Regions from separate parts of the Micromonospora sp. NPDC005686 genome, predicted to be linked through region 3. Evidence: riboswitches for the same ligand, from Rfam matches in the RefSeq annotation. Region 3 holds a riboswitch; each other region holds the start of a gene.

Region 1 (7,365 bases), on a different contig from region 3:
AGGCTGTTGAACGCGAGCTGGTAGGCGGTGTTGCCGCTGCCGCGCACGATCAGCCGCCAGACGGCGATGTTCGCCTCGTGCATCAGGTCCAGGTCGGGGGCCAGTTCGCCGTACTCCTCGGTGGCCCGGACCACCGCGGCGACCACCGCCGCGTCCCCGCGCTCGGCGCAGAGCCGGGCCGCGTCGGTCCCGACGCAGGCCCGCATCTCCAGCATGTCGCGCACCAGCGTCTCGACCGGGAGTACGTCACCGGAGCGCGCCAGGGACAGCGCCAGGTCCAGCCCCGCGTGGACCCGCCAGTCCAGTACCCGGGTCGCGCCGCCCTGACTGACCCGGACCAGGCCGAGCTGTTGCAGGCGGCGCAGTGCCTCCCGGACCGCGTGCCGGTTGACGGCGAACGCCCCGGCCAGCTCCCGCTCGCCGGGCAGCGTCTCGCCCGGCGCGTAGCGGCCGGACACGATCGCGTCCCGAAGCCGGCCGAAGACGTGGTCGGAGACCGAGACACGAGGCGCGGGATCGAAGGTCATGCGCAGCAGTGTGGCCCGAACAGATCAACCCGTCAACTGGTTGGACCAGCCGGTTTCGGGGGCGGCCGGTGCGTGCCGCGATGGTCACGCCTCGTATCCTTTCCGCCGTAGGCCCGCCAGAGTGGAAGGGAGTCGGTGTGAGCGAGACGTTGGAGTTCCAGGCCGAGGCCCGTCAGTTGCTGCAACTGATGGTGCACTCGATCTACTCGAACAAGGACGTCTTCCTGCGCGAACTGATCTCGAACGCGTCCGACGCGCTGGACAAGCTGCGGCTGGAGTCGCTCGTCGACAAGGAGCTGTCGGCCGACACCGCCGACCTGCACATCGAGATCGAGGTCGACAAGGACGCCCGTACGCTCACCGTGCGGGACAACGGCATCGGCATGACCCGCGACGAGGTGGTCGGCCTGATCGGCACGATCGCCAAGTCCGGCACCGCCGAGCTGCTGCGCAAGCTGCGCGAGTCCGCCGACGCCGCCGCGTCCCAGGAGCTGATCGGCCAGTTCGGCGTCGGCTTCTACGCCACGTTCATGGTGGCCGACAAGGTGACGCTGCTGACCCGCCGCGCCGGGCGGTCCGGCGGCACCCGCTGGGAGTCCAGCGGCGAGGGCACGTACTCGATCGAGGAGGTCGAGGAGGCGCCTCAGGGCACCTCGGTCACGCTGCACCTCAAGCCGACCGACACCGAGGACAACCTGCACGACTACACCGCCGAGTGGACCATCCGCGAGATCGTCAAGCGCTACTCCGACTTCATCTCCTGGCCGATCCGGATGACTGTCGACAAGCCCGGCGAGGACGGCGCCACCATCCGCGAGGAGCAGACGCTCAACTCGATGAAGGCGCTCTGGGCGCGCTCGCGGGACGAGGTCGACGAGGCCGAGTACAAGGAGTTCTACCGGCACGTCGCGCACGACTGGGCCGACCCGCTCGAAACCATCCACATGCGCGGCGAGGGCACCTTCGAGTACGAGGCGCTGCTGTTCCTGCCCTCGCACGCCCCGCTCGACCTGTTCTCCCCGCAGGGCCGCCGCGGCGTGCAGCTCTACGTCAAGCGCGTGTTCATCATGGACGACTGCGACGCGCTGATGCCCAACTACCTGCGCTTCGTCAAGGGCGTGGTGGACGCGCACGACCTGTCGCTGAACATCTCGCGGGAGATCCTCCAGCAGGACCGGCAGATCCGCGCGGTGCGCCGCCGGCTGGTCAAGAAGGTGCTCGCCACACTCAAGGACATGTCCGCCGAGTCGTACCGCACGTTCTGGACCGAGTTCGGGCCGGTGGTGAAGGAGGGTCTGCTGGAGGACCCGGACAACACCGAGACGCTGCTGGAGCTGGTGCGCGCCGCCAGCACCCACGACCCGGCCGAGCCGACCTCGCTGCGCGCGTACGTGGAGCGGATGCGCGACGGCCAGACCGAGATCTACTACGCCACCGGTGAGAACCGGACCACCATCGAGAACTCGCCGCACCTGGAGGCGTTCCGCGCCAAGGGCTACGAGGTGCTGATCCTCACCGACCCGGTGGACGAGGTGTGGGTCGAGCGCGTCGGCGCGTACGACGGGAAGACGCTGCGCTCGGTCGCCAAGGGCCAGGTGGACCTGGAGACCGAGGAGGAGAAGGAGAAGGCCGAGGCGGACCGCCAGGAGTACGCCGACCTGCTCATGTTCCTCGGCGGCGCGCTCGCCGACAGCGTCAGGGAGGTGCGCCTGTCCACCCGGCTGACCACCTCACCGGCCTGCGTGGTGGGCGACGCGCACGACATGACGCCGACGCTGGAGAAGATGTATCGGGCCATGGGCCAGGAGGTGCCCCGCGTCAAGCGGATCCTGGAGCTGAACCCGGCCCACCCGCTGGTCACCGGGCTGCGTAAGGCGCACGGGGAGGGCGGCGACACGGCCGCGCTGACCGAGACCGCCGAACTGCTGTACGGCATGGCACTGCTGGCCGAGGGTGGCGAGCTGGCCGACCCGGCCCGGTTCACCCGGATCCTCGCCGACCGCCTGGCTCGCGGCCTGTAGCCGTAGGGAGGGGCCCTTTCTTGTCGCCTGCGCGACAGAGAAGGGCCCCCGTTCAACGCCTGGCGCTCAGGGGAGCGCGGGGTAGAGCGCGGCCACTCCGCCGGACAGTCCGGCCCGGACCCGGCGCGCGACGTCGTCGGCCAGGATCTCGTAGCTGTCCGACTCGATGCCGTCCGCCGCGAGCCGGGCGATCTTGGCCGGGTCGGTCTTCGGGCCGGTCACGGCGGCGGTCATCTCGGTGTCCGTGTAGCCCACGTGCGGGCCCGCGACGCGGACGCCCCGGCCGGCCAGCTCGAGGCGCAGGGCGTTCGTCATCGACCACGGTGCCCGGGTTGCGGGCGGCGGCCCAGACCGTGGCGCCACGCGCGACGAGTTCGGCGGCCAGGTGCCGGCCGAAGCCGCGGTTGGCGCCGGTGACCAGGGCGGTGCTTCCAGCGATCTTCATGTCTCGCTCCGGGGTGTGGGAAGGGGTGCGTCAGGCGGACAGCAGGCCCGGGCCGGGCAGAACGGCCAGCTCACCGGGCGGTACGTCGTGCCCGGCGTCGCAGCGCAGCCGGGCGTGCACCGCCGCGCCGCACTCGTCGTGGGTCACCCGGACCGCCGGGCCGGCCCCGTCGGCGGCGTACGCGTCGCCCCACTGCCGCAGCGCGACGAGCACCGGGATGAGGTCGCTTCCCTTGGCCGTGAGCACGTACTCGTCGCGGGTGCGCTGCCCGGGCTCGCGGTAGGGGCGTCGGTCGAGCAGCCCGTCGCTGACGAGCTGCTTGAGGCGTGCGGCGGCCACCGGCTCGCTGACGCCGACCCGCCGGGCGAAGTCGTCGAAGCGGCGGGTGCCGAACGACGCCTCCCGCAGCAGGAGCAGCGTGGTGCGGTTGCCGACCACCTCCAGCGCCCGGGCGATCGAGCAGTTGGCGGTGGACCAGGAGTCACGCTGGGCGAGGAGGTCCGTCACGGCGTCGACGGTACCCCCTGACTTAGGAAAGCAAAAGTCAGCTGTCTCACAGCTGGCCGGGGAAGAACCCGTACCGGGCCAGCGGCTCGACGATCTGGTGCTCCTCGTACGACAGGTGCGACAGCAGCGTGTCGGTGAGCAGGTCCACCGCCTCCTGGAGGCCGGTGAAGTCCCCGGGCCGGCGGACCAGCTCCACGAGCGCCCGGTCGACGCTCTCCACCACGCCGTGGATCACCACGTGCTCCTCCTCCAGGCGGTCCAGCACGGCGGCCAGCCCGGCCTCGGAGCGGCGCAGGTGCGGGAAGATCGAGGCGTCCTCCAGCCCGTGGTGCTGGGTGACCATGGTGCAGTACGCCGCGCAGTACGCCCCGAGCGTCCAGTTGTTCTGCCGCATGGTCATCTCGTTCAGCGCGGCCCGCGCCCGGCCCGGCGACACCGTGCCCCGCTTGACCTGTTCCAGCAGGTCGCGCACCTGGGCGAGCTCCTGGCGCAGGTGGTCGTGCACGTCGACCAGGTGCTGCCCGGCGGCCTGTCCCCGGGGCGGGTAGGCGTGCCCGGCCGGCGGCGGCGGGGCGCTCGGGCGGGTGGACTCGTCCCAGGGGCGGCGTGCGCTCAGGCGTACCCCCGGGTCCGGGGTGGGGGTGACCCCGAGCGTGCCGGCGCCGCCGCCGGCGGCCTGTTGTCCAGCGGCCGGGCGGGGCTCGGGCGCGGTGCGCTCGGCGGCGACCAGCTCGCGCACCGCGGGCGCGACCTCCTGGCCGAAGATCTGGATCGCGCGCGGCTCGTCGCTGCCGAGGATGAACGTGGTGATGCCGTGCTCCAGCGTGAGCCCGGCCAGTTCCTCCACCCACTGCTCCGGCGGCCCGGCCAGGAGGCCGCCCGACGAGCGGGCGAACGTGCCGGTCACGTTGAGCATGCGGCGGATCGCGGCCGGATCGCGTCCGGCGGCCCGGGCGCCCTCGTCCACCAGGGCGTTCAGGGCGGGCAGCTCGTCGGGGCCCTTCGGCAGGTACGACAGGGACGGCAGCCAGCCGTCCGCGGCGCGGCCGACCAGGCGCAGCATGCGCGGCTTGTACGCGCCGACCCAGATGCCCACCGGGTGCGCGGGCGCCGGGCCGCGCTTGGCGCCGACCACCTGGTAGTGCTCGCCGTCGACGCGGATCATGCCGCGGCGGTCGGTGTCCCAGACCTCGCGGATCACCCGGATCGCCTCGTCGAGGGCATCGACGGCCGCGCCCGGGGACAGGCGTCGCCCGCCCGCCGCCTCGATCGCGTCCCAGAACGCGCCCGCGCCGAGTCCCAGCTCGACCCGGCCGCCGGTGAGCAGGTCCAGGCTGGCGACGCTGCGGGCCAGCACCACCGGCTGGCGCAACGGCAGGTTCAGTACGTTTCCGGCCAGGCGGACGCGTTCGGTGGCGGCAGCCACGTAGGACATCAGCGTCCAGGTGTCCAGGAAGCCCGGCTGGTACGGGTGGTCCTGGAACGTGACCAGGTCCAGCCCCACCTGCTCGCAGAGCCGGGCCAGCGCCACCACCTGGTCCGGCTGCGCGGCGGCGGGGGTGAGGAAACCGCCGAAGGTCAGCTCGTGTCCGTGATCGGTCATCTGTCCCGCCTCCCGTGATCTTGCCCAGCCCTGCCACGGTAGCGCCCGGTAGCCCGGCCGGGTGAAGGGCATCACAAGAAGTGGACGATCGACGCAAAGCGCTCTTAGCGTCGGTTTCGTTCGCAGTAGCGGACACCGCAGGCCGGAAACGCCAAATCCCGCCGTCGGCCGCGGTCACCGAACCTCGTGCGGGAGCGGGGGAACCACACGTTCCACGGTGCATCGTCACCTCGGGGTGAAGCCGCCACCGGCGGCCGGGCTCCTCGGCCCGAACCCGACAGCTCACCTCGTCGGCGTGGAGGAATCCACATGGCAACTGAACACTCAGCCCGAGGCCGCCGTACCGCTCTCGGAGCGGTGATGGCCGGCGCCGCCCTCGGCGCCGCGACCCTGTTCGGCTCGGCCGCTCCGGCCAGCGCGGGCGTCAACTGGGACGCTGTCGCTCGCTGCGAGTCGGGCGGCAACTGGAAGATCAACACCGGTAACGGCTACTACGGCGGGCTCCAGTTCTCCCGCGCCACCTGGAACGGCTACGGCGGCCAGAAGTACGCCGCCCGCGCCGACCTGGCCAGCCGGTCCGAGCAGATCGCCGTCGCGGAGAAGGTGCTGCGCGGGCAGGGCATCGGCGCCTGGCCGGTCTGCGGCAAGAAGGGCGGCTCGGCGAAGAAGGGTTCCGGGTCGGCCACTGCCGACAAGCGGTCAGGCGTGAAGAAGGCCGCGCCGCGGCGTCCCGCCACGAAGAGGGCCGCACCGGAGCGGGCCCTCGTCGCGCCGCGGCCCGGTACCGGCGCCGGGACGTACCTGGTCCGGCCCGGGGACACGCTGTCGGAGATCGCCGTGGCGCAGCGCGTCGACGGCGGCTGGCGTGCCCTGCACGAGCGCAACCGCACGGTGGTCGGTGACGACCCGGGGCTGATCTTCCCCGGTCAGCGGCTGCGCCTGCGCTGAGCGGCTCCGGCGGCGCCCGGCCGGGTCACCCCGGCCGGGCGTTCGCCCGTCCGCGACACGCCGCGTCAACGGGTCTCCGCCCGGGCGCGACACGCCGCACCACGGGCGTCCGGCCTGCTCGCGGCACCGGGAGGCGACCCACGCCGGCAGGCGAGCGCGATTCGTCGGGGCCGGTTGCTAGGGTCACGGTGCTCGGCTAAGACGTGAGGAAAGCGCGGATATGACCAACGACCCGTTCTCGGCGGCCGCGAGCCTCGATGAGCTGCTGACCCGTACCCAGCAGGCGCTCACCTCGATGCGCTCGCGGGCCTCGGCGCATGCCGACGGCGAGGCGGGCGACCTCCTGCGCGCCGAGGGCACGGCCGCCGGCGGCCGGGTCCGCGCCGTCGCCGTCCAGGGTGGCCGGCTGGATTCCGTGACGATCGACCCGGAGCTGGCCGGCGAGCCGCTGGGCGTCCTCTGCGAACACCTCGTCGCCGCCGCCAACGCGGCGCTGTCCGAGCTGGACGCCCAGGTCAGCGCGTCCGCGCGGGCCGACGCCGACGCGCTCGCCGCCCGGCTCGGCAGCATGGGCGACCAGGCCGAGCTGTTCGGCCGCGCGATGCACGAGGCGGCCGCGCGGATCCACCGCGACCGGGGCGCCGCGTCCCAGGGCGCGTGCCCGGCCTGACGCATCGGTGCCGGCCGGACGACGCGCCCGGCCCGGCGCGACGACGCGCCCGGCCCGGCGCGACGAAGCGGCCGGCCCGGCGCGACGACACCCGGCCGGGCGCGACGAGGCGGCCGGCCGTCGGGAGGACGACGACCGGCCGCGCTACGCCACGGTCAGCTCAGGTTGACCGCGGTGTCGTCGACGACGAAGGACGTCTGCAACGAGCTGTCCTCCACGCCGCTGAACGAGATGGTCGCCGTGGTGCCGGCCAGCGACGAGATGTCGAAGGACCGCTGCACGTAGCCGGTGGCCTTGTTCAGGTTGGAGTAGGTGGCCAGCGTGGTGCTGCCCGCCTTGACGGTGAGCTTGTCGTACGCGGTGCTGGTGGTCGACTCCGCGCTGTCGATGTGCAGCCAGAAGCTCAACGTCGCACGGCATCCGGCCGGGATCGTCACCGACTGACTGAGCGTGTCGGTGTGCGACGAGCCGTATCCGTCCAGCCACGCCTTGTACGAGCCGCCGTGCGCGGCCTGGCCGCTGTTGGTGGTGATGACGCCGGACGAGGCGCTCCAGCTCACGTTGCCCGACTCGAAGCCCGGGTTGGCGAGCTTGTTGCCGGAGCAGCCGCCCGGCGGCGGGGTGGTCGTGGTGCTCGGGGTGGG
Region 2 (7,365 bases), on a different contig from region 3:
CGGGACGGGGAACGCGCGTGGACGTTCCTGCGCCGCCGGCTCGCCAAGATCTACCCGAACCACGTGGTGACGTTCGTGGCCGCGCTGGCGGTCGCGGCCTGGTTCGCCGACCCGATCGTGCCGTGGGCCGCGATCGCCAACTTCTTCCTGGTCCAGGCGTGGATCCCGCTGGGCGGCTACTTCTACAGCGTCAACAACGTGAGCTGGTCGCTCTCCTGCGAGCTGGCCTTCTACCTGTGCCTGCCGCTCGTGGTGCCGTGGCTGCGCCGCGCCCGTACCGGGGTGCTGCGGACCGTGCTGGTCGCGGCGCCGCTGCTCATCCTGGCGCTGTGGCCCGGCCAGCAGCTGGTGCCCGAGGAGCAGCGGTGGTGGTTCACCCAGATCTTCCCGGTGACCCGGTCGCTGGAGTTCTGGATGGGGGTGGCCGCCGCCGAGCTGATGCGCCGGCGCCGCTGGCGCGGACCCAACCTCGCCGTCGCCACCGGCGTCTTCGTCGCCACCTGGGTGGTCGCCGCGCTGTGGATCCCGGCCGAGTTCTGGGCCGCCCTGCTCGCGGTGGCGTACCTGCTGGTCATCGCCGCCGCGGCGGACGCGGACGTGCGCGGCCTGCCCACCCCCTGGCGGTCCCGCGCGATGGTCTGGCTCGGCGAGGTCTCGTTCGCGTTCTACCTGGTCCACGTGCTGGTCATGGTCACCGTGCTGCGGCTGACCGGGCACTGGGGGACCGGGCTGACCGGCTGGCGCGGCCCGCTCGCGGTGCTCGGCTTCCTGGTGGTCACGCTCGCGCTGGCCGCCGCGCTGCACCGCTGGGTGGAGGTGCCGATGATGCGCCTGATCGGCTCGTCCCGCCGCGACCGCGCGGCGTCACCCGGACTGACCACGTTCCCCGTCGGCCGGTCGATCCGCGACACGCCGTGGGGCGGTGCGCCGGTGGGGGATCGGCGGTAATTTGTACCCGTGGCGGCGGGCCGGGTCGCCGCGCCGGCCGGCCCGCGGGCCCCGCCCGCCCGCTGATCCACCCACGGGCCGCACCCGTTCCACGCACCCACCGAACCCACGCCCCGCACCCGCCGCCCTGCCGCTCCGCGGCACGCCCCGGCCGGTCGTGCGGTCCTCCCGCCAGGTCCTTCCCGTGAGGTGCCGACCATGTCGCAGACTGCTCTGTACCACTTCCTCATCTCCGTGCCCGAGGCCGCCGCCATCTGGTCCTTCCTGCTGCTGCTCGCCCTCGGCCTGCTCGCCGCGCTCGTGGCCCGGCCCGAACGCGACGCCGCGCCGGAGGCCGCCCCCGAGCCGGCCGACGCCGACGCCGTCGGCCGCGACGACCTGATCCGGTACGCCGAGGAGGTGGCGGTGGCCGCCGCCGGGGCCACCCAGACGGCCCGGCGCCGCCGGGAGCAGTGGCTGGCCGCGCAGGACGAGGCGGACCGGGCCTGGACCGCGTACGACGAGGCGGACGGCGCCGCCCGGCGCCTGGCCGGCGCCGCCGCGCTGGCCGCCCCGCGCACACCCCGGACCCCTGCCGAGTACGCGACCCGGGAGCGCTGGCTGCGCCACGCCGCCATGACGGCGCACTGGCGGGGCGACCTGAGCGCCCGTCAGCTCGCCGACGTGCTGGCCCGCCGCAACGGCTGGGATCCGCGCCGGCACCCGGCCGAGCAGGAGATCGTGCTGGCCCGCACCGTCCGGGACGGGCGCCGGGCCGGGTGGGAGAGCGCCGCCGCGCGGGAGCGGCAGGCCTGGCGGGACGCGGAACTGGCCGCCGGGGCCGCCCGTGCGCTCGCCGCTGAGGCGTACGCGGCCAGCGCGGCGCTGTGGCCCGTTCCGGCGTACCGGAGCGCGGCGACGAACCCGCTGCCGGTGCCCGTACCGGTCCGGCGTGCCCGGTGGCGTCCGGCCCGGGTGGGCTGAGACGGTCGTCTCGACCGAATCGTTACCCGGAATGTGGTGGGCCCGGCGACAGGGGACGCCGAATCGGACGCCGCGCGCAGAACGGGCCATCGAGTCACGCGATTGCGGGTCGGCTGGTCGCCGTCTGTCCGCTTTCCGCCGCGAGGTGACGTGAAAACCGCTTGTCCCATCGAGCGAAGTCAGTAACCGGCTGTTCCGAAATCCGTTATCGCGGATCACGTTTGCCCAGGTGGGGACGTTTGGCAGGGGGCAATACCCGCCGGTAGTGTCGGCGCGTCGAAGCGGTAACCGATCGCCGACGGCGACGCCGCGCCGACCCGCCCAATCGTGTCTCACGAACCGGGGACCCATGAGCAACATCGGGGTGAATCCGCGAGCCCACGGCTCGCGGTAGGGCGTACTTCCCGCCCGAATCCGTCAGCTAACCCGGTCGGCGGCCACGGAAGGAGCACCGACCTCGTGCCCACCCCCCGATCGTCCCGCCGCCTCCACGGCGACGTAACGCCCGCGCTCGCCTGACGCGCGACCGCGACCGCCCCCTTGGGCGCCCGGCGTCACGGGCGTTCCCGATCCCCCGGCCATCCGGCCCCGCCGGCACGCGTGAGTTCCTCCGCGTGCCGGGCCGGCGTGCGCCGCTCACGCCCCGTGGAGGATTTCGTGAAGCACCACCTGAAGCGTCAGCTACGACGGATCGTCACCGAACGCCCGTACCAGATGATCGCCGGATCGGCCGCCGCGCTCGTGCTGGCCGTCGGCGCCGGCGCCGTCGCCACCGTTGGTGACGACGCGCCGGTCCAGGAGAACACCGCATCGGTCGCCGAACTCGGCGCCGCCCGCCTCGGCGAGCAGCCCGCCGGCCGCGGCGGGGCCCGGACCGCCGTCCCGCCGGCGTCGCCCAGTGCCTCCGCCGCGCCGAGCGCGTCGTCCAGCGCCTCCCCGTCGGCGAAGGCGGCGGCGGACCCGGACACCACTGCGAAGGCAAAGCCGAAGCCGCCGTCGAGCAAGGCGCTGGACTACGCCTACCAGGCGCAGATCAACTACTTCTACTGCGGCCCGGCCGCCGTGCGCAACGCGCTCAGCGCTACCGGCATCGAGCGCAGCCAGGACGCGCTCGCCGGCCCGCTCGGCACCACCGAGATGGGCACCAACTCGGCCGAGGACACCACCCGAGTGCTCAACCAGCAGGTCAAGGGCAACCCGTACCGGACCCGCATGATTCCCGCCGGCTCGGCCACCCCGGCTCAGATGGACCGGCTCCAGGCCGACGTGGTCGAGGCGATCAGCAACGGCCGCGCGGTCGTCGCCAACGTGGCCGGTGACGTCACCGACACCAACGGCGGCTGGCACTCGTTCCCGGGCGGTCACTACGTCGCCGTGGTCGGCTACAAGAACGACGGCCGGCTCGTACGGATCGCCGACTCGGCCGACCCGTCGCTGCCGTCGTACTGGGTCACCACGATCGACCTGGCGCACTGGATCGCCAGCCGTGGCTACTCCGCCTGACCGTCCCAGCACGAAGGCCGGCACTCCGCTCCGGGGGCCGGCCTTCGTCGCTGTCACCGTCCCGCCCCGCGATCTTGCGGTTCGGGCCCGCGAGTCGCCCGGTTGGCGAGGTATGCGGGGGTGCCGAAGTGCAAGATCGCGCGCGGAGAGGGCGGCAGGGCGGAGCGCGTCGTGGGGGTTCGCGTCTCGCGTGGGCGGGGCGGGCGGTGGCAGACTGCGTCAATGGGCGATACGACGGGTGACCGGCATCTGGTTCTCCTGCACGGCATGGGTGCCACCGGCGAGGTGTGGCTGCCCTGGGCGCCGCTGCTGGAACGCCGCTGGCCCGGCCGCTGGCTCGCCCCCGATCTGGCCGGTCACGGCTGGTCGCCGCCGCTCGACGGCTACTCGTTCGAGGCGCTGGCCCAGCGCGTGGCCGACGGGCTCGGCCCGGTCCGGCTCGGTCCCGACGACCGGCTCGTGCTGCTCGGGCACTCGCTCGGCGGGATGGTGGCGCTGGCGCTCGCCGCCCGGCAGCGGGGTCTTCCGATCGACGCGGTGGTGGGGCTCGGCATCAAGGCGGTCTGGTCCCCGGCCGAGCTGGCGAAGTCGGCGGAGCTGGCCGCCCGGCCGGTCACCTGGTTCGCCACCCGCGACGAGGCGGCCCGCCGCTACCTGCGGGTGTCCGGGCTCGCCGGGCTGTTCGCCCCGGACCATCCGGTGGTGGAGGCGGGGCTGCGGCGGGAGGACGGCCGCTGGCGGCTCGCGATGGACCCGGCCGCGTTCGCGGTCGGTGAGCCCCGGCTGCCGGCTCTGCTGGGGGCCACCGATGTGCCGGTGCTGCTGGCCCGGGGCGAGCTGGACCCGCTGGTGACCGACGCGCAGCTCAAGGAGCTGGGCGTGCCGGTGGCCACGCTGCCCGGGCTGGGCCACAGCGCGCACGTCGAGGACCCGGCTGCGGTGCTCGCCCTGCTCGACCCGTACCTCTGAGCGGGCCTACACCACGGCGCGTGGCGCCGGGACCGCCCGGTCGGGTTCCAGCTCCCGGCGGGCGGCGGCGAGGAACGCCTCGGCGTACCCGTCGGCGGGGAAGTCACCCAGGTAGCGCGTCCGCGCCGCCCAGCGCTGCGCCGCCTTCGGGTCGGCGGCCAGCAGGTCGGTGAGCACCTCGTCCACGTTCGACATGTCCCGCCGCAGCACGTAGCCGGACGCGGCGAGCGGGAACCGCTCGACGAAGTGCTCGCCGTCGGCGCCGGTGTCGGTGACCGCGTACGGCTTGCCGGAGTAGAGCCAGTCGGAGATGACCCCGGAGACGTCGGAGACCAGCGCGTCGGCGCGGTTGACGCACTCGGTGAGCGTCAGCTCGCGGCTCGCGGCGGCGCCCCACAGGTGCGGCCGGCCGGTCTTGGCCCGGTCGGCGGCGAGCAGTTCGGTGAGCCGTGCGAGCTGACGGGCCGAGCCCGGGTTCTTGTCGGTGTACGGGTGGGCGCGCAGGATCACCGCGACCCCGCGGTCGATCAGCCGGCGGATCAGCGTCTCGGCCACCGGCAGCGAGCAGTAGTTGGCGTCGGCGTGGTGCCCGGTCCAGGTCGGGGTGTAGAGGACCGTGGGATGCGCCGACGAGGTGACCGGCTTTCGGCGTACCTCGATCGCCTCGACCTGGGGACGACCGACCACGACGAACTTGTCGGCGGGGATCTCCACGCCGGCGCGGGCGTACCTGTCGATAGCCGCCTGCCCGGCCACGAAGATCTTGTCGAAGATGGCCGAGACCGGGTTGGCGCTCGGCGCCTTGTCGCTGTCGCCGTGGTGCAGCTGCACGTGGGTGAGCTGGTTGAACCGGATCAGGTGGGCGTTCTTCGCGCCGTGGTTGACGTAGAACGCCACGCGCAGGCTGGGCACCAGTGCCTCGTCCAGCGCCTTCAGCGTGGGACAGAGGACCACCGGGGCGCGGGTGGCGGCGGCGACCGCGGGCAGGAGTTCCGGCTCGCGCAGCACCACCACGAACGGGCGCCCGATCCGCTCCAGGTACGGCAGCCACATGGTGACCTGATATTCCGAGCCGGGTGGGGCGGAGAAGTGCAGCACGAACTCGGGCTGGTGGCGGCGCAGGGCGCGGCCGACCGGGCCACCTCCGGCGGGCGGCCGGAACCGGCGCCGGGCGAGGTCGAGCGCGACCGCCCCGCAGCCGGCGCCGACGAGCAGCGTGGCGGCGAGCGCCGTGACGGCCGGCAGGGCCAGGGCAGCGGCGAGCGCCACCAGGGCGAGCAGCACCAGCAGCGCGTCGCCGAGCCGGGCGGCCACGACCGGCGTCCACGTGCGGACCGGGAGGTTCGCCGCCCGGATCTCCAGCGCGCCGGCCTGTCGCAGCGGGCCGACCAGCAGCACCAGGCCGAGCAGGACGAGCGCGGTGGCCGCGAGGGCCGGGTCGAAGCCGTCGTCGAGGCGACGGCTGTAGCCGACGAGGATGCCGGCGGCGACGAGCACCGTCTCGGCGAGACCGTCGGCCGACGGCCGGACGCGGCGCTCCCACGCGGTGGCGGCGAGGGCCGCGACGGCCAGGGCCAGGCCCCAGCCGGTGGCCCCGGTGAGCGCCACGACGAGGAAGGCCAGCACCGCCAGCCCGGTGGTCAGCACCCGGGCGAGCAGCTTGCGGACCAGGTCACCACGCATCTGGTACGTCCCGTCGGGTTCAGGCGTCGGCGGACAGCTCGGACCGGTGCGGGCCCGGCTGGGCCGGTACCGCGGCCACCTGCTCGCCGGGGGACCGGCGTACGTCGACCACCTGGCCGGTCAGCTCGGAGATCAGCACGTCCAGGGACGCCTGCGCGACCGCCTCGGAGGAGAGCAGCGTGTGCTCCGGCTCCTCGCCGAACGCCCGCGTCCGCATCGGGGTGGCGGTGCGCTCCGGGTTGACGCAGTTGACCCGTACGCCGAACTCGGCCCATTCGTCGGCGAGCGCCTGGGTCAGGTTGACCAGCGCGGCCTTGGTGGCCGAGTAGAGCGCGTAGCGGGCCCGGCCGCGGGTGTAGGAGCTGGACGTGTAGAGCAGCAACTGGCCCTTGGTCTGCTGGAGGTACGGCAGCGACTGGCGCGCGATGGTGACCGGGCCGACGAAGTTGACGTGCAGGAGACGGTCCATCGTCTCCTCGTCCATCTCGGCCAGCGCGCCCTTCTCCAGGATGCCGGCCGTGACCACCACGTGGTCGATCCGGCCGGTCGCCTCGAACGCGGTCTTCAGCGCGGCGGCCACGTCCTCGCCGCGCTCGACGTGCGTGCCGGTGGTGGAGCGGCTGAACGGGAAGACCTGGGCGCCGTAGCCGCGGGCCAGCTCGGCCAGGTCGTGGCCGATGCCGTAGCTGCCGCCGAAGACCACGATGGTCCGGCCGGTCAGCTCCTCGGCGTAGCTGCGGTGGTCGGTCAGCCGGGGCGCCTGGGCGGCGGCGAGCTGGAACAGCTTGTCGGCCAGGTGCACGTCGACCGGGTGGGTGACCTTGATGTTCTCGTCCGAGCCGTCGATCACCTTGATCGGCGTGCCGGGCAGGTAGCGCAGCACCACGCCGCAGTCGTCGGTGGCGGCGAAGTCGGGGTCGCCCTCGGCGCGGCGGTACGCCTCGCGGATCGTGCCGGAGCGGAACGCCTGCGGGGTCTGGCCGCGGCGCAGCCGGGCGCGGACCGGGATGTCGGTGATGCAGTCGTCCGCGTCCACCTGGACGATCGTGTCGGCGGACGGGATGGCCACGTCCACCGCCGAGTAGGTCCAGAGCGCGTTCACGCACTCGCGCACGATCCGGGCGCTGACCAGCGGGCGGACCGCGTCGTGGAAGAGGATGTTGACGTCGCCCTCGCCGACCGCGTCGAGCGCGATGCGGGTGGTGTCGTTGCGGGTCTCGCCGCCCTCGATCACCTTGCTGACCTTGCGGAAGCCGGCGTCGGCGACGATGCGCTGCGCGTCGTCCACGTGCCCGGTCG
Region 3 (7,365 bases):
CGCAGGCGCGCACGCTGCGGGTGGGCCGGCTGCCGGAGCAGCCGGCGTTCGAGGACGAGATCATCGAACGGCCGGAGTTCCGCGAGTTCCTCAAGGCGTGGTGGCCCCGGCTGCACCCGCGGCACGTGCTGGACTGGCTGGCCCGCCCGGACCGGCTGCGCCGCTACGCCGGGGGGATCCTCTCCTCGGCCGAGATCCGGCTGCTCGGCGACGCGTACCGGTCGCTCGCGACCGAGGGGCTGACGGTGGCCGACATCGCGCTGCTCGACGAGCTGGACGCGCTGCTCGGCAAGCCGGTGCGGCGGGCCCGGCCCAAGCGGGACCCGTACCAGCTCGCCGGTGGCGTGCGCGAGCTGAGCACGTACGCCGACCGGCAGCGCGCCGCCCGCGCGGCGGCGCGGGAGCGTCCGGACGACTACCGCGACTACGCGCACGTGGTGGTGGACGAGGCGCAGGACGTCTCGCCGATGCAGTGGCGGATGGTCGGCCGGCGCGGACGGCTGGCCTCCTGGACCGTGGTCGGCGACCCGGCGCAGACGGCCTGGACCGGCGACCCGCAGGAGCTGGACCGGGCCCGGGACCAGGCGCTGGGCCGGCGCGAGCGGCACCGCTACGAGCTGACCACCAACTACCGCAACTCGGCGGAGATCTTCGCGGTGGCGGCGGCGGAGATCCGCCGGCTCTACCCGGACCTGCCGCTGCCCGACGCGGTCCGGTCCACCGGCGTGCCGCCGGTCGAGCGCACGGTGCCCGCCGCCGACCTGCCGGCGGCCACCGTCGAGGCGGCCGAGGCGCTCCTCGCGCAGGTGGAGGGCACTGTCGGTGTGATCACTCCGGTGCCGCGCCGCGAGGAGGTGGCCGGCTGGCTGGGCGCGCTCGGCGCGGGCCGGCTCCAGGTGGTCACCAGCCTGCAGGCGAAGGGCATGGAGTACGACGGCGTGGTGCTGGTGGCGCCGAGTGAGATCCGGGCCGACCCCGGTTCGGGCGTACGCACGCTCTACGTGGCCTTGTCCCGGGCGACCCAGCGCCTCACCACGCTCGACCCGCTCTGAGGACACCCGTCCGTGGCCCCGCCGCCACCCATTGTTTAGTTGCATACATAGCGATGTGAACATACATTGAGCCTGGCCGGTACGGGGCAGGGAGGGTGTTGGCGTGGGCGCAGGTCATGACCACAGCGGCGCGGTGGCCAACGCGGCACACCGCCACCGGGGCCGCCTCTGGGCCGCCTTCGCGCTGCTCGCCGTCCTGATGGTGGTCGAGACGGTGGCCGCCTTCACCACCGGCTCGCTCGCCCTGCTCTCCGACGCCGGACACATGTTCACCGACGTCCTCGGCATCGGCATGGCCCTGGCCGCGATCACCGCTGCCCGCCGCGCCGGCACCGACCCGCAGCGCACGTTCGGGCTCTACCGGCTGGAGGTGCTCGCCGCCCTGGCCAACGCCGTGCTGCTCGGCGCCGTCGCGCTCTACGTCCTGGTCGAGGCGGTACGCCGGTTCGACGAGCCGCCCGAGGTGCTGGCCGGTCCGATGCTCGTGGTGGCGGTGCTCGGCCTGCTCGCCAACATCGTCGCGTTCGCGCTGCTGCGCGCCGGGGCGAAGGAGAGCATCAACCTGCGCGGGGCCTACCTGGAGGTGCTCGGCGATCTACTCGGCTCGCTCGGCGTGATCGCCGCCGCGCTGGTCATCGCCGTGACCGACTGGTGGTGGGCCGACCCGCTGGTCGCCGTCGGGATCGGCCTGTTCATCCTGCCGCGCACCTGGCGGCTCGGCCGCGCCGCGCTGCGCATCCTGGTGCAGGCCGCGCCGGAGCACCTCCAGGTGACCGCCGTGCACGACCGGCTGGCCGCGGTGCCCGGCGTGGCCGAGGTGCACGACCTGCACGTCTGGACGCTCACCTCGGGCATGGAGGTGGCCTCGGCGCACCTGACCACCGACCCGGGCGTGGACCCGGGCGCAGTGCTGGCCGCCGCGCGGGCCGCCCTGCACGAGGACTTCTCCATCGATCACGCCACGTTGCAGGTCGAACCCGGAGCGTCGGCCGGAGTGTGCGGCAAGACCGAGTGGTGATTAGGGCAGACTTAAATCACTGTGGCTGTTGTAGTCTTATGCCGGTTTTGCCCCGCCTAGTGGTATTGCTCCACGGAGCCGTACCCGGGCAGCGCCGGTAGTCTCGGTCGCGGCCGCACCCGCGGGCGCCACCGGCCCCGGTGGGGCGGCCGTCGCCTAATCGTCCGCAGGGACGAGCCGGGGAACCACGTACGTGGGGTGCATCCGCGTCAGCGGTAGGGATCTTCCGTCCCGAACCCGTCAGCTAACCCGGTCGGCGTTGACGGAAGGACGTGTGAATGCCCGACGTGGCACCTGTACGACGGACGGCCGCCCGGTTGGCGGCCCTGCTCGTCGCGACGCTGACCCTCGGCGTCGCGACCGTTCCGGTCTCCCCCGCCTCGGCGGCGCCGGCGACCGGCCTGCTCGCCGCCGCGCCCGGCGACGACGAGGGCGGCACGCCCGAACTGCGTGCCCAGCTCGACGCCGCCAGCAAGGGCTGGCTGGAGGCGAAAGCCGCGCTGAACCGGTCGGAGAAGCGCCAGAAGCAACTGAACGAACAGCTCAAGACGGTCGGCGCCGAGCTGGCCGTACGCGACGCGAAGGTCGGCGAGATCGCCGTGGTGGCGTACCGCAACGGCCGCCTGGGCACCGCCGGGGCGCTGCTCGGCAGCAGCAGCCCGGAGGGCCTCATGGACCGGGCCGCCGCGCTGGAGCAGGTCGCCGCGCACGAGGACCGTACGCTGCGCGACCTGATCACCACCCGGGACGAGGCCACCCGCACCCGCGCCCAGCTCGACGGCGAGATCCGCGAGCAGCGCAAGCAGGTGACGGTGATGGCCAAGCGCAAGGAGCAGGCCGAGCGCGCCCTGGAGGTGGCCAACGACCGCGCCTCGCGCAGCAGCAGCAGCGGCGGTGGCAGCGTCCAGGGCACCTCCAACAAGAACGCGAAGCCGGCGCCGCGCAACTCGGACGGCTCCTGGCCGTCGGAGTCGTGCAGCGTCAACGACCCCACCCCGGCCGACGGCTGCATCACCCCGCGCACGCTGCACGCGCTGCAACAGGCGAAGGCGGCCGGGTTCACCAGGTACGTCTCGTGCCACCGGCCCAGCGGCTCGGGCGAGCACCCGAAGGGGCGGGCCTGCGACTTCGCCGCGCAGAAGAACGGCTTCGGCGGCGTGGCCTCCGGCGGCGACCGGACGTACGGCAACAACCTGGCCGCGTACTTCGTGCGCAACGCCGACCCGCTCGCCGTGCTCTACGTGATCTGGTTCAAGCAGATCTGGCTGCCCAGCAGCGGGTGGAAGTCGTACAGCGGCGGCAACGGCGACCCGTCCAGCGACCACACCAACCACGTGCACCTGTCGGTGTACTGAGCGCCCGCAAGGGGCCGGCCGGGTCAGGCCGGCCGGCCCTCCAGGGTCGGTCCGAGACGCGCCGCCAGGCCCAGGTGAGCCGCCCGGGCCTGGCGGAACGCGTACCCGAAGAGCGGCGCCGGCGCGGTGAGCGTGATCTCCACCTCGATGCGTACCGTGCCGTCGGGCTCGTCGCACAGCCGGGTGTAGTTGCGTACGGTCGTCGCGGGCTGCTGCCGCGCGACGGTGACCACCTCGTCCTCGCTCGCGATCAACACGTCCGCCTGGTAGGTCACCGGGAAGTGCAGCGGGCCGAGTTGCAGCCGGTCGGTGATCGCGTAGCTGGACAGCGCGCCGGGCCGGGCCGGCAGCCTCCGGACCCGGACGATCAGCGGATGCAGCTCACCCTGGCGACTCAGGTCGCCTAGCAGGGCGACCGCTCCGGCCCGGCTGCACCGGGCCTGAACGGTGTAGCTGAAGCTGTCGCTGCTCTGCAAGCGGGCCCCCTCGCCGTCGTGCGTCGCGACGATCGTCCCGTACCGACGCCGGACTGGCAACGGGTAGAAGGTCCCCTGGCCGCAGGGGGTGCGAGCGACGCTCAGGCGCCGGGCAGCACCTCGGGGGTGTCGTCGGCGAACCACGGCTCAGGCGCGCCGAAGAGGCCGAGCAGGCCGGTCACCCAGAGCTGCCGGTGCACGAACCGGCTCGGCTCGGTGACCACGAGCTTGACGCCACTGACCTCGCAGGTCTGGAAGCCGGCCACCATGGCGCTGATGCCGACCGAGTCGATGAACGTGACAAGCCGCATGTTCAGCTCGATCCGGGCGGGGCGGGCCTTCGCGAGCACCTCGGCGATCGCTTCCCGCACCTCGTACGCGGTGTCGACGTCGATCTCCCCACGGGGCGCGATCTCGACGACACCACCCGGCCGCACAGACTTCACGATCGACAGGCTCACGCGAGCACCTCCACTCGCCCATGACGGGCGCCTCATCAGTACGCGGGCCGCGACCGAGCGTATTCCTCCCACGCCCCGGTCGCCACCCCCCGGGATGAGCAATTCACGAACTGGGCACACCTGGGCCTACCCAATCCGGAACACCGGGTTCCAGTTTCTCCTCTTCGGCGGGCCCCGGCCAACCGTGCGACCGGGCGGGCCCGCCGATCCGCCGACCAGGGTAGCTGGCGCCCGCCCGTCCCGTCCGCACCCGCCCCGGCGCGTTCGAGAGGTTCGTCCCGTTCACCGCTCACCGCCGTCACCCGGGCGTGGTTTGCCGCGGCGTCCGGCGGGGCACTGCCCGAGACAGTGAACCCGCCGGATGGACACCGGAGTCCGAAGTGGCCGCCGGCCTTCGGCACCCGAGGAGGTAGAACGATGTTCGGATCCAACCTGCTGGACCGCCGGGGCAAGGCCGAGCGGGTCGCCGACCAGGCGTGGCAGCACCTGCTCTCCGCCGCCGGTTCCGCCGGTGACAGCGTGCGCGACGCCACCCGGACCGCCCGCCGCAGCTCGTCCGGCCTGGCCGACGACGCCACCGGCCTGGTCGGTTCCGCCGCCGAGGAGGCACGCCGCCGGGCCGGTCGCGCGTTCGACGCGCTCGCCGGCCGCCGTCCCGCGTTGCCCTGGACGCTGCTGATCGCGGCGGCGCTCGCCGGCGCGGCGATCGGCTGGGCCGCCGGCACCGCGGCACGCGCCGCCGGCAGCCGGGACCGCGCCGCGGACGAGATCGAGTTCGTGGACGTGGACCGGCCGAACTCCCCGGCCGGCCTGGACGGCTGACCCACCCGTACGACACGACGACGGCCGCCCCGGGACTCCCGGGGCGGCCGTCGTGCTGCCTCACCCGGACCGGGTGAGGGCGGCTCACCCGGGACACGCGCAGGATCGCGGGTGCGGGACCACGTGCCCGCGCCGCGATCGACGGGAGGGAGAGCCGGATGGCCACCGACACGATCACGCGTACCGACCGGGACATCCAGTCCGCCGTGCTCGACGAGCTGACCTGGGAGCCCCGGGTCGGCCCGGACGAGATCGGGGTGACGGTCACCGAGGGCGTGGTGACGCTCACCGGCCGGGTGGACAGCTACGCCAAGAAGTGGGCCGCCGAGCGGGCCGCGCACCGGGTCACCCGGGTCCGCGCGGTCGCCAACGACCTCGCCGTCCGGATCGACACCGCTGCCGGACGGGAGGATCCGGAGATCGCCGTCGCCGCCGTCCGGGCGCTGGAGTGGGACGCGTTCGTGCCGATCGAGGCGTTGCAGGTGACGGTGGCCGACGGCTGGGTCACACTGCACGGCGAGGTCGAGTGGGAGTACCAGCGGCGGGCCGCCGAACGCGCTGTCGCCCGGCTCACCGGCGTACGCGGGGTGAGCAACGGCATCGCGGTGCGTCCCACCGTCCACCCGGACGGACACGACCTGGCCGAGCGGATCGTGGACGCGCTGGCCCGCAACCGCGCCACCGGGGGCGAGGAGATCGACGTGCGGGTGCACGGCGACACGGTGCTGCTGGACGGGCAGGTCCACTCGACCGGCGAACGCGAGGAGATCGAGCGGGTGGTGTGGAACGCCCCCGGCATCCGGGAGGTACGCAACCACCTCGCCGTGCGGTGAGACGGAACCACCCGGCCCGGGTGAGCCCGGCTCACCCGGGCCCCGGCCACCGTGGGAGGCATGAGTGATCCGAACCGGCTGACCACGAGCGGGCGGGTGAGTGCCGGATGACCACGCCACTTCAGGTCACCACCGCGCGGCTACGGGTCCCGGTGACCGAACGCGACCACGTCCGCGGGCCGGTGGACGCGCCGGTCACTGTCGTCGAGTACGGCGACTTCCAGTGCCGGTTCTGCGGCGTCGCGTACCCGAACCTGACCGAGGTGCTGCGTCAGCGGGCCGACGTGGTGCGGCTGGTGTACCGGCACTTCCCGATCACGAACGTCCACCCGTACGCGGAGAACGCCGCGGAGACCGCCGAGGCCGCCGCCGCGCGGGGCCGGTTCTGGGAGATGTACGACTGGCTCTACCAGCACCAGGACCAGCTCGACCCGGTACACCTGTCGCTCGGCGTCGAGCAGGTCGGCCTGCCGCCGGAGGAGGTCGTCGCGGAGGTCGGCCGCCAGGAGCACGCCGACCGGGTCCGGCAGGACTTCGTCGGCGGCATCCGCAGCGGCGTCAGCGGCACGCCGACGCTGTTCGTCAACGACGTGCGCCACGACGGCGGCTACGACCTGGCCGAGTTGCTCGCGATGGTGGACGCCGCCGCCGACGCCTGAGCGCCGGTCAGATCAGCCGCAGCTCGCGCGCCCGCCGGACGGCGTCCCGCCGGCGGGTCGCGTCGAGCTTGCGATAGATGTTGCGCACGTGCGTCTTCACGGTGTTCACCGACAGTGACAGCTCGGCGGCGATCTCCACGTTGGACAGGATGCTCTGCAGGTAACGCAGGACGGTCAGCTCCCGCTCGGTGAGCGGCTCGTCGAGCGTGCGGGCCGGAGCGGCCGGCGTCGCGGTGGCCGGTCGCGCGTCCACGCCCCGGACCAGCTCGCTCACCGTGGCCCAGTACGCGGTGCCGGAGTCCAGGCGCGCGGCGAGCAGATCGCGTACCCCCGGGTCGGCCCGGGTGAAGACGCGCCGGAGGCCGTCCGGCTCGGCGAGCGCCAGCACCTCCTCCAGCAACCGGCCGGCCCGCCGGGCGTCACCGCCGGCGTCGGCCAGCGCCGCGTCGAGCAGCCCGGCGCCCAGCCGCACCGGCAGCGGCCAGTCCGCCGCCCCGGGCGCGGTCCAGTCGGGCAACGTCCGCTCGGCCGCCTGGGCGTCACCGGCGCGCAGCCGCAGCCGCGCCGACGCGAGCGCCGGCGCCGGCCCGTGGCCCGCCGCGTCGAGCAACGCCCGGGCACCGTCGAGGTCGCCGACGGCGGCGCGTACCTGTGCCTCGTCGGCGGCGAGCCGTCCGGCTAGCTCCGGG
Region 4 (7,365 bases), on a different contig from region 3:
GCCGGGCCGGCCCGTGGGCCGACCCGGTGGTGTGCGTGCGTCGCGTACTCAGCTCTTGAAGGCGTCCTTGATCTTCTCGGCGGCCTGCTTGAGCTTCGCGCCGGCCTGGTCGTTGCGGCCCTCGGCCTCCAGGCGCTCGTTGTCCGTGGCCCGGCCGACGCCCTCCTTGACCTTGCCCGCGGCGTCCTGGGACGTGTTGTCGATCTTGTCGTCGAGACCCATGATGACCTCCACTGAAGCGATTGCCTGACAACAACCGGTTACCCAGCCGGCCGGTCGCTCAATCCCCTCACCCGATCGGGCGAAAGCGCCGCAGCCGGAGGCTGTTGCCCACCACGAAGACCGACGAGAACGCCATGGCCGCCCCGGCGAGCATCGGGTTGAGCAGTCCGGCCGCCGCAAGCGGCAGCGCCGCGACGTTGTAGGCGAACGCCCAGAACAGGTTGCCCTTGATGATCGCCAGCGTCCGTCGGGAGAGCCGGATCGCGTCCGCCGCGGCCATCAGGTCGCCCCGGACCAGTGTCAGGTCGGCCGCCTCGATGGCCGCGTCGGTGCCGGTGCCCATGGCCAGGCCGAGGTCGGCCCGGGCCAGCGCGGCGGCGTCGTTCACCCCGTCGCCGACCATGGCGACCACCCGGCCCTCGCCCTGGAGCCGCTCGACCACCGCGACCTTGTCGGCGGGCAGCACCTCCGCGATCACCTCGTCGATACCGACCTCGGCGGCCACCGCCTTCGCCACAGTGGTGTTGTCGCCGGTGAGCAGCACCGGCTTCAGGCCCAGCTCACGCAGCCGGGTGACGGCCGCCCGGCTGGTCGGCCGCACCGCGTCGGCCACCGCGAGCACGCCCCGGGCCCGCCCGTCCCAGCCGGCCAGGATCGCCGTCCGCCCGGCGGCCTCCGCGCCGGTCGCGGCCCGCACGACCTCCTCGGGTACGTCGAGACCCCGCTCCCGCAGCAGCCGCGCCCGGCCGACCACCACGCTCCGGCCGTCGACGGTGCCGGTGACGCCCAGCCCTTCGACGTTGGCGAACTCGCCAAGCGGCGGCAGCGGACCGGCCTCGGCCGCGGCCTCGGCGACGGCCCGCGCGATCGGGTGCTCGGAGGCGGCCTCCAGCGCGCCGGCCACCCGGAGCAGGTCGGCGGCGTCCTCGCCGTCGGCGGGCAGCACCTCGGCCAGCGCCATCCGCCCGGTGGTGACGGTGCCGGTCTTGTCCAGCACCACGGTGTCGACCCGGCGGGTGGACTCCAGCACCTCCGGCCCCTTGATCAGCACACCGAGCTGCGCGCCGCGCCCGGTGCCGACCAGCAGCGCGGTCGGCGTGGCCAGGCCGAGCGCGCACGGGCAGGCGATGATCAGCACGGCCACCGCGGCGGTGAACGCGGCGGTCGTACCGGAGTCGGTGCCGAGCCACCAACCGAGCGTGCCGGCGGCCAGCGCGATCACGATGGGCACGAAGACGCCGGAGATCCGGTCGGCGAGCCGCTGCACCGCCGCCTTGCCGGTCTGCGCCTGCTCGACCAGCCGCGCCATCTGGGCGAGCTGGGTGTCCCCGCCGACCCGGGTGGCGCGGATCACCAGCCGACCGCCGGCGTTCACAGTCGCACCGACCGCGGCGTCGCCCGGCCCCACCTCGACCGGCACCGACTCGCCGGTGAGCATGCTGGCGTCGACGGCCGACGTGCCCTCCTCGACCACACCGTCGGTGGCGACCTTCTCGCCGGGCCGGACCACGAACCGGTCCCCGACCGCGAGCTGCCCGACCGGGATCCGGGTCTCCTGCCCGCCGCGCAGCACCGCCACGTCCTTGGCCCCGAGTTCGAGCAGGGCCCGCAGCGCCGACCCGGCGGTGCGCTTGGATCGGGCCTCGAAGTACCGGCCGGCCAGGATGAACACGGTCACCCCGGCGGCGGCCTCCAGGTAGATGTTGCCGGCGCCGTCGCCGCGGGTGATGTCGAGGCTGAACGGGTGCTTCATGCCGGGCATGCCGGCGTCGCCGAGGAACAGCGCCCAGAGCGACCAGCCGAACGCGGCCAGCGTGCCGAGCGACACGAGCGTGTCCATGGTGGCCGCGCCGTGCCGCAGGTTGACCAGCGCGGCGCGGTGGAACGGCAGCCCGCCCCAGACCACCACCGGGGCGGCCAGGGTGAGCGAGGCCCACTGCCAGTGGTCGAACTGCCAGGCCGGAACCATGGCGAGCACGATCACCGGCACGGTGAGCACGGCGGAGACCCAGAGCCGGGTACGCGCCGTGCGCAGCCCGTCCACCGGCTCCCCGGCCGCTGCCGCCTCCGCCTGCTCGGGCGGCGGCGGCACCACTGCGGTGTAGCCGGTCTTCTCGACCGTGGCGATCAGGTCGGCCGGCGCGATGTCGTCGGCGTACCGGACGGTGGCCTTCTCGGTGGCGTAGTTGACGGTGGCCTCGACGCCGTCCATCCGGTTGAGCTTCTTCTCGATCCGGGCGGCGCAGGACGCGCAGGTCATCCCGCCGATCGCCAGCTCGATCAGATTCGGCGCGGTGGGCAGCGCCTTTCCCGTGGCAGTCATCGCGGCACCTCCGGCGCTCAACTGTGCCCGTGCCCGGGGGTGCCGTGTCCGGCGTCCGGGGTCGGTGCGGTGGTGGATGCCGGCGCGGCGGGCGCCGGCACGGTCCGGTCGCCGGCCAGGACTGTGAACTCGGCGGTGTGCACCGCGTCGCCGTGCCGGAAGTCCAGGTAGAGACGGTACGCCCCGGCCGACGGCACCTCGGCGGCGAACGTGATCGCCGGACCGGCCGCTGTGCGCCCGTCGCCGGGCGTGCCCTCCGGGTGCACGTGCAGGTACGCCAGGTCGCCCTGCCGCAGCGCCACCAGGTGCCCGTACGCGCCGAGGTAGGGCGCGAGGTCGGTGACCGGCCGCCCGTCGCGGCTGACGGAGAGCGTGAGCCGGCTGGTCCGGCCCGGCTCCGGCGTGCCGGTCAGGGTGACCGTGTAGCCATCGACGGTGGTGGTGGTCGCCGGCGCCGGCAGCGGCCGGGCGGCCAGCTCGCCGGGGACCGTGACGTCCAGGCCCAGGGTGAGCGGCTCCCCGCCGGCCGGGGTGAAGTCGGCGAACGCCCGCCAGACGCCGGGGCCGTCCAACGGCGAGGCGACGCGCCAGGTGCCGTCGCCGTCCATCTCCGGGTGGACGTGCCGGAAGCCGGAGAGGTCGCGGCGGGCGACGATCAGGTGCATGCGCTTGTCGTGGGCCACCTCGTAGCGGGTGACGGGTGTGCCGTCCGGGCCCGTGATCCGGAAGGCGAACTGCCCGGCCGGCGCGGCGGCGTGCTGGAACGTGTGGCCGCGTTCGGAGACGAGCAGCCCGCCGGGCAGGTGCGCGGAGGCGCCGCTCTCGTCGCCGTGACCGGCGTCGCCGGCCCCGTGGTCGCCGGCGCTGTCGTCGTGGCGGGTCTCGGCGGCCGGGGCGACGGGATCGGCCAGGTTGCCGATCCCGTACGCCGCGCCGAACACCGCCACGAGGCCGAGGGCGAAGCCACTGAGCTTCGTCGCCGTGTTCATGGTGTCTCCTCGGTTTCTCGGGTCCGCCGGACCGTCACGCACCGACGAGGTCGTAGCCGGCCTCGTCGACCGCCGCGCGGACCGCGTCCACGTCCAGCGGGTTCCGACTGGTGACGGTGACCCGGCCGCCGTCCAGGTCGACCTGGACGTCGGTGACGCCCGGAAGCGCGCTCAGCTCGGTGCTCACCGAGTTGGCGCAGTGCCCGCAGGTCATGCCGCTCACCTGGTAGGTGGTTTCCATCTCGCCCTCCGATCTTATACCCCCTAGGGGTACGTGCCGAACGTTAGCATACCCCCGAGGGGTACGCTATCCTCGGCTTCATGACCGCGCCGTCCAGCCCGACCCGGGGCTACACCGCCAGCAAGGACCAACTCCTCGCCCGGCTCCGCCGGATCGAGGGTCAGGTCCGTGGCATCGAGAAGATGGTCGAGGACGACCGCTACTGCATCGACGTGCTCACGCAGATCTCGGCCATCCAGGCGGCGCTGGACAAGGTCGGCCTCGGCCTGCTCGACGGGCACGCCCGGCACTGCATGCACGAGGGCGCCGCCGAGGGCCGGGCCGACGAGATGGCGACCGAGATGATGGCCGCCGTCGGCCGCCTGATGAAGCGCGGCTGAGCGGGGACCTCCGACCCTCGGAGCAGGGCACATCGACCCGAGCTGACACCTCCGGGCGGCCGTACCGTCGAAGTGGCGGGCAGGCCGGTCCGGCGGACCCGCGGTGATGGACGGAGGGCGGCCCGATGATGTGGCAGAGCCCGATGATGGGCTGGATGTGGATCTGGTCCCTGCTGGTGCTCGCGGTGCTGGCAGGGCTCGTCTGGGCGGCCGTGCGGTGGACCGGCCCGCAGTACCTGGGCCCGACGACGGCCCGGCGCATCCTCGACGAGCGGTACGCCCGCGGCGAGATCGACGAGGACGAGTACCGGCGACGCCGGGCCGGTCTGGCCTGATCACGCGAGGCGAGCGTCACCGGTCCCGGCGCCCGGGGCCAGCCGGTCAGGCTGCCTACCATGGCCGGGCGACGACCCGGACGTGGTCGACACGTCCGCGCCGCCCGGGTGACCAGACCGGTCCGGCGGACCAGGCGTCGCCGCGACCGTTGGGAGAGACGCCATGGGTGCCGACCACACCCACCCCGCACCCGCCGCGCCGCCGGGCGTACGCCGGCTGCTCGTCGCCGTGGTGGTGCCGCTGTTCGCACTCACCGTGATCGCGGCGCTGGTCCTCTGGCCCCGGCAGGACCGGGAGCCGGTCGGCGGCGCGGACGTCCCCCGCTACCACGGCACCGTGACCCGGGTGGTCACCGAGCCCTGCCCGCCGACCCCGGAGGCCCCGGACGGCGGGGGCGGCCCCTGCGGCACCGTGACGGTGACCGCCGAGCAGGGTCCGGACGCGGGCCGTCAGGTCGAGACGCCGATCCCGGCCGGGCCCGGCGCACCCCGGGTCGCGGTCGGCGACGAGGTCGTCCTGGTCGAGCTGACCGACCCGGCCGATCCGGCGGTCAAGTCCTACAACATCGCCGAGCACCAGCGCGGTACGCCGCTGATCTGGCTCATGGTGCTGTTCGCCGCCGCGATCGTGGCGTTCGGCCGCTGGCGCGGGCTCGCCGCGCTCGCCGGCCTGGCGGCCAGCTTCGCCATCCTGCTCGGCTTCGTGCTGCCGGGCATCGGCGCCGGCCAGCCGCCGCTGCTGGTGGCGATCGTCGGCGCCGCGTTGATCATGTTCGTGGTGCTCTATCTGACCCACGGGATCACCGCGCAGACGTCGGTGGCGGTGCTCGGCACGCTCGGCAGCCTGGTGATCACCGGCGTGCTCGGCCTGCTCGCCACGTCCGCCACCCATCTGACCGGCTTCGGCAGCGAGGACGCCACCACGCTGTCCATGTTCCAGGCCGACGTGGACCTGCACGGCCTCCTGCTGGCCGGCATCATCATCGGCTCGCTGGGCGTGCTGGACGACGTCACGGTCACCCAGGCGGCCACCGTCACCGAACTGGCGCACGCCAACCCCGGGCTGTCCCGGCGGCAGCTCTACCGGGCGGCGACCCGGGTCGGCCGGGCCCACATCGCGTCCACCGTCAACACCATCGTGCTGGCGTACGCGGGCGCCTCGCTGCCGCTGCTGCTCCTGCTGGTCGCCGACTCCCGCCCGGTCAGCGAGATCCTCACCAGCGAGTTCCTCGCCCAGGAGATCGTCCGCAGCGCGGTGGCCACGCTCGGCCTGATCGCCGCCGTACCGCTGACGACCGGACTGGCCGCGATCGTGACCACCGCCGGACGGCGCTCGCGCGGCGCGGACGCGGCGCCGCCCGCGCCCCGGCCGCCGGCCGGACGGGACGACGCGCTGGAGGCGCTCGGCGGCGGAAGGAGTACGGAGGGCGCATGGTGAAACTCCGCAGGGTGACCATCGATTTCAAACGCGACGCTGGTCACGGCGCGCCACGGCGAAATCTCGCTATTGGTCGGCTTCCGGACGTAGATCCTCACGAGTGCTGTCGGGTAACCTCGCTGCCGGTCACCGCCGAAGGCGCGCACCTGCGCCAGCGGTGCCGCCGCCCAATCGCCCGCGGGCGAGCCGGGGAACCAGGTACATGGGGTGAATCCGCGACAGCGGTAGGGGCCACTTCCGTCCCGAACCCGTCAGCTAACCCGGTCGGCGGCCGACGGAAGGGAACACTGTGACGGCACCCCTGCGCCGCTGGCTGACACCCGTGGTGGCCGCGCTGGCCGCACTGGCCGTGCTGGCCGGGCCCACCCCGGCGACCGCGGCCCCCACCGCGGCGGCCCCCGGCACCCCCTCGGGGCACGAGGAGGACGGCGAACCGCCGCTCATCACCGAGGCGATCGACTCCGCCAACCGGAACTTCCTCCAGGCCAAGGCGAAGCTCGCCAAGTCGCAGGACCGCCAGCGGCGGCTGGCGGCCGAGGTGAAGACGGCACAGGCCGAACTCGACGCGCTCAGCCCGCAGGTCAACCAGCTCGCCGCCCAGTCCTACCGGACCGGCCGGATGGGCGCGATGGCAATGCTGCTGGAGAGCAACTCCCCCGACTCGTTCGTCCGCCGGGTGAACGCCCTGGACGAGCTGAACCTCCTCAACGCGCAGCGCCTGGCGGCCATCAACGCGGTCAAGAACCGCGCCGAACAGGCCAAGATCGCGCTCGACGCCGAGGTACGCGAGCAGGAGAAGCAGAAGAACGCGATGGAGCGCGAGAAGGTGCAGGCCGAGCGCGCGCTGAAGCTCGTCGGCGGTCTCGGCTTCACCGGCGGCCTGGTCTCCGCCACCTCACCGGTCGCCAAGGTCGCCCCCGGCCGCACCGCCGACGGCGGGTGGAAGTCGGAGTCGTGCAGCGAGGACGACCCGACCACCTCGGGCTGCGTCACGCCGCGCACGCTGCACGCGTACAAGGAGGTCCGGCGCGCGGGCTTCAAGCGCTTCGTGGGCTGCTACCGGTCCGGCGGGCCGTGGGAGCACCCCAAGGGCAAGGCGTGTGACTGGTCGCTGCAGAACAGCGGCTTCGCGCCCTGGCACAACAACGACACCCGCAGGTACGGCAACGAGGTGGCCGCCTTCCTCATCCGCAACGCCGACCGGCTGGGCATCTACTACGTCATCTGGAACCGGCAGATCTGGTTCCCGGCCACCGGTTGGCGCTCCTACAGCGGGCCGTCGAACCACACCGACCACGTCCACATGTCGCTGCTCTGACGCCCGGACGCGAAAGGGGCCGCCCGAGGGCGGCCCCTTTTCCGTCGTCCGTGCGGTCAGCCCGCCAGCGCCGGATCGGCGGGCGCCGCCTGAGCGGGCAGCAGGGCCGGGGACTGCGC

Evidence for each region. Region 3 has a riboswitch for cyclic di-AMP ahead of ACFYON_RS16140 (hypothetical protein). Riboswitches for the same ligand answer to the same signal wherever they lie in the genome.
Region 1: another riboswitch for cyclic di-AMP. It lies ahead of ACFYON_RS10080 (transglycosylase family protein); the one in region 3 lies ahead of ACFYON_RS16140 (hypothetical protein).
Region 2: another riboswitch for cyclic di-AMP. It lies ahead of ACFYON_RS21080 (C39 family peptidase); the one in region 3 lies ahead of ACFYON_RS16140 (hypothetical protein).
Region 4: another riboswitch for cyclic di-AMP. It lies ahead of ACFYON_RS05460 (hypothetical protein); the one in region 3 lies ahead of ACFYON_RS16140 (hypothetical protein).

The regions. Positions count from the first base shown of each region.
Region 1 is NZ_JBIAIY010000003.1:631,778-639,142, forward strand. It holds gene ACFYON_RS10055 (GntR family transcriptional regulator) at 1-527, opposite strand, end outside; gene htpG (molecular chaperone HtpG) at 665-2,548, shown strand; gene ACFYON_RS10065 (hypothetical protein) at 2,615-2,863, opposite strand; gene ACFYON_RS10070 (helix-turn-helix domain-containing protein) at 3,024-3,500, opposite strand; gene ACFYON_RS10075 (LLM class flavin-dependent oxidoreductase) at 3,547-5,103, opposite strand; cyclic di-AMP (ydaO/yuaA leader) riboswitch at 5,269-5,414, shown strand; gene ACFYON_RS10080 (transglycosylase family protein) at 5,413-6,051, shown strand; gene ACFYON_RS10085 (YbaB/EbfC family nucleoid-associated protein) at 6,272-6,721, shown strand; gene ACFYON_RS10090 (M4 family metallopeptidase) at 6,877-7,365, opposite strand, start outside.
Region 2 is NZ_JBIAIY010000009.1:123,426-130,790, reverse strand. It holds gene ACFYON_RS21090 (acyltransferase) at 1-948, shown strand, start outside; gene ACFYON_RS21085 (hypothetical protein) at 1,147-1,911, shown strand; cyclic di-AMP (ydaO/yuaA leader) riboswitch at 2,220-2,362, shown strand; gene ACFYON_RS21080 (C39 family peptidase) at 2,557-3,414, shown strand; gene ACFYON_RS21075 (alpha/beta fold hydrolase) at 3,637-4,383, shown strand; gene ACFYON_RS21070 (CDP-glycerol glycerophosphotransferase family protein) at 4,390-6,066, opposite strand; gene ACFYON_RS21065 (bifunctional cytidylyltransferase/SDR family oxidoreductase) at 6,086-7,365, opposite strand, start outside.
Region 3 is NZ_JBIAIY010000006.1:171,150-178,514, reverse strand. It holds gene ACFYON_RS16150 (AAA family ATPase) at 1-1,052, shown strand, start outside; gene ACFYON_RS16145 (cation diffusion facilitator family transporter) at 1,156-2,070, shown strand; cyclic di-AMP (ydaO/yuaA leader) riboswitch at 2,214-2,344, shown strand; gene ACFYON_RS16140 (hypothetical protein) at 2,349-3,425, shown strand; gene ACFYON_RS16135 (SRPBCC family protein) at 3,449-3,901, opposite strand; gene ACFYON_RS16130 (STAS domain-containing protein) at 4,003-4,362, opposite strand; gene ACFYON_RS16125 (hypothetical protein) at 4,780-5,184, shown strand; gene ACFYON_RS16120 (BON domain-containing protein) at 5,343-6,017, shown strand; gene ACFYON_RS16115 (DsbA family protein) at 6,125-6,676, shown strand; gene ACFYON_RS16110 (LuxR C-terminal-related transcriptional regulator) at 6,684-7,365, opposite strand, start outside.
Region 4 is NZ_JBIAIY010000002.1:304,732-312,096, reverse strand. It holds gene ACFYON_RS05495 (CsbD family protein) at 49-222, opposite strand; gene ACFYON_RS05490 (heavy metal translocating P-type ATPase) at 290-2,545, opposite strand; gene ACFYON_RS05485 (hypothetical protein) at 2,563-3,534, opposite strand; gene ACFYON_RS05480 (heavy-metal-associated domain-containing protein) at 3,569-3,775, opposite strand; gene ACFYON_RS05475 (metal-sensitive transcriptional regulator) at 3,856-4,155, shown strand; gene ACFYON_RS05470 (SHOCT domain-containing protein) at 4,311-4,490, shown strand; gene ACFYON_RS05465 (YibE/F family protein) at 4,654-5,928, shown strand; cyclic di-AMP (ydaO/yuaA leader) riboswitch at 6,083-6,214, shown strand; gene ACFYON_RS05460 (hypothetical protein) at 6,218-7,246, shown strand; gene ACFYON_RS05455 (carbonic anhydrase) at 7,303-7,365, opposite strand, start outside.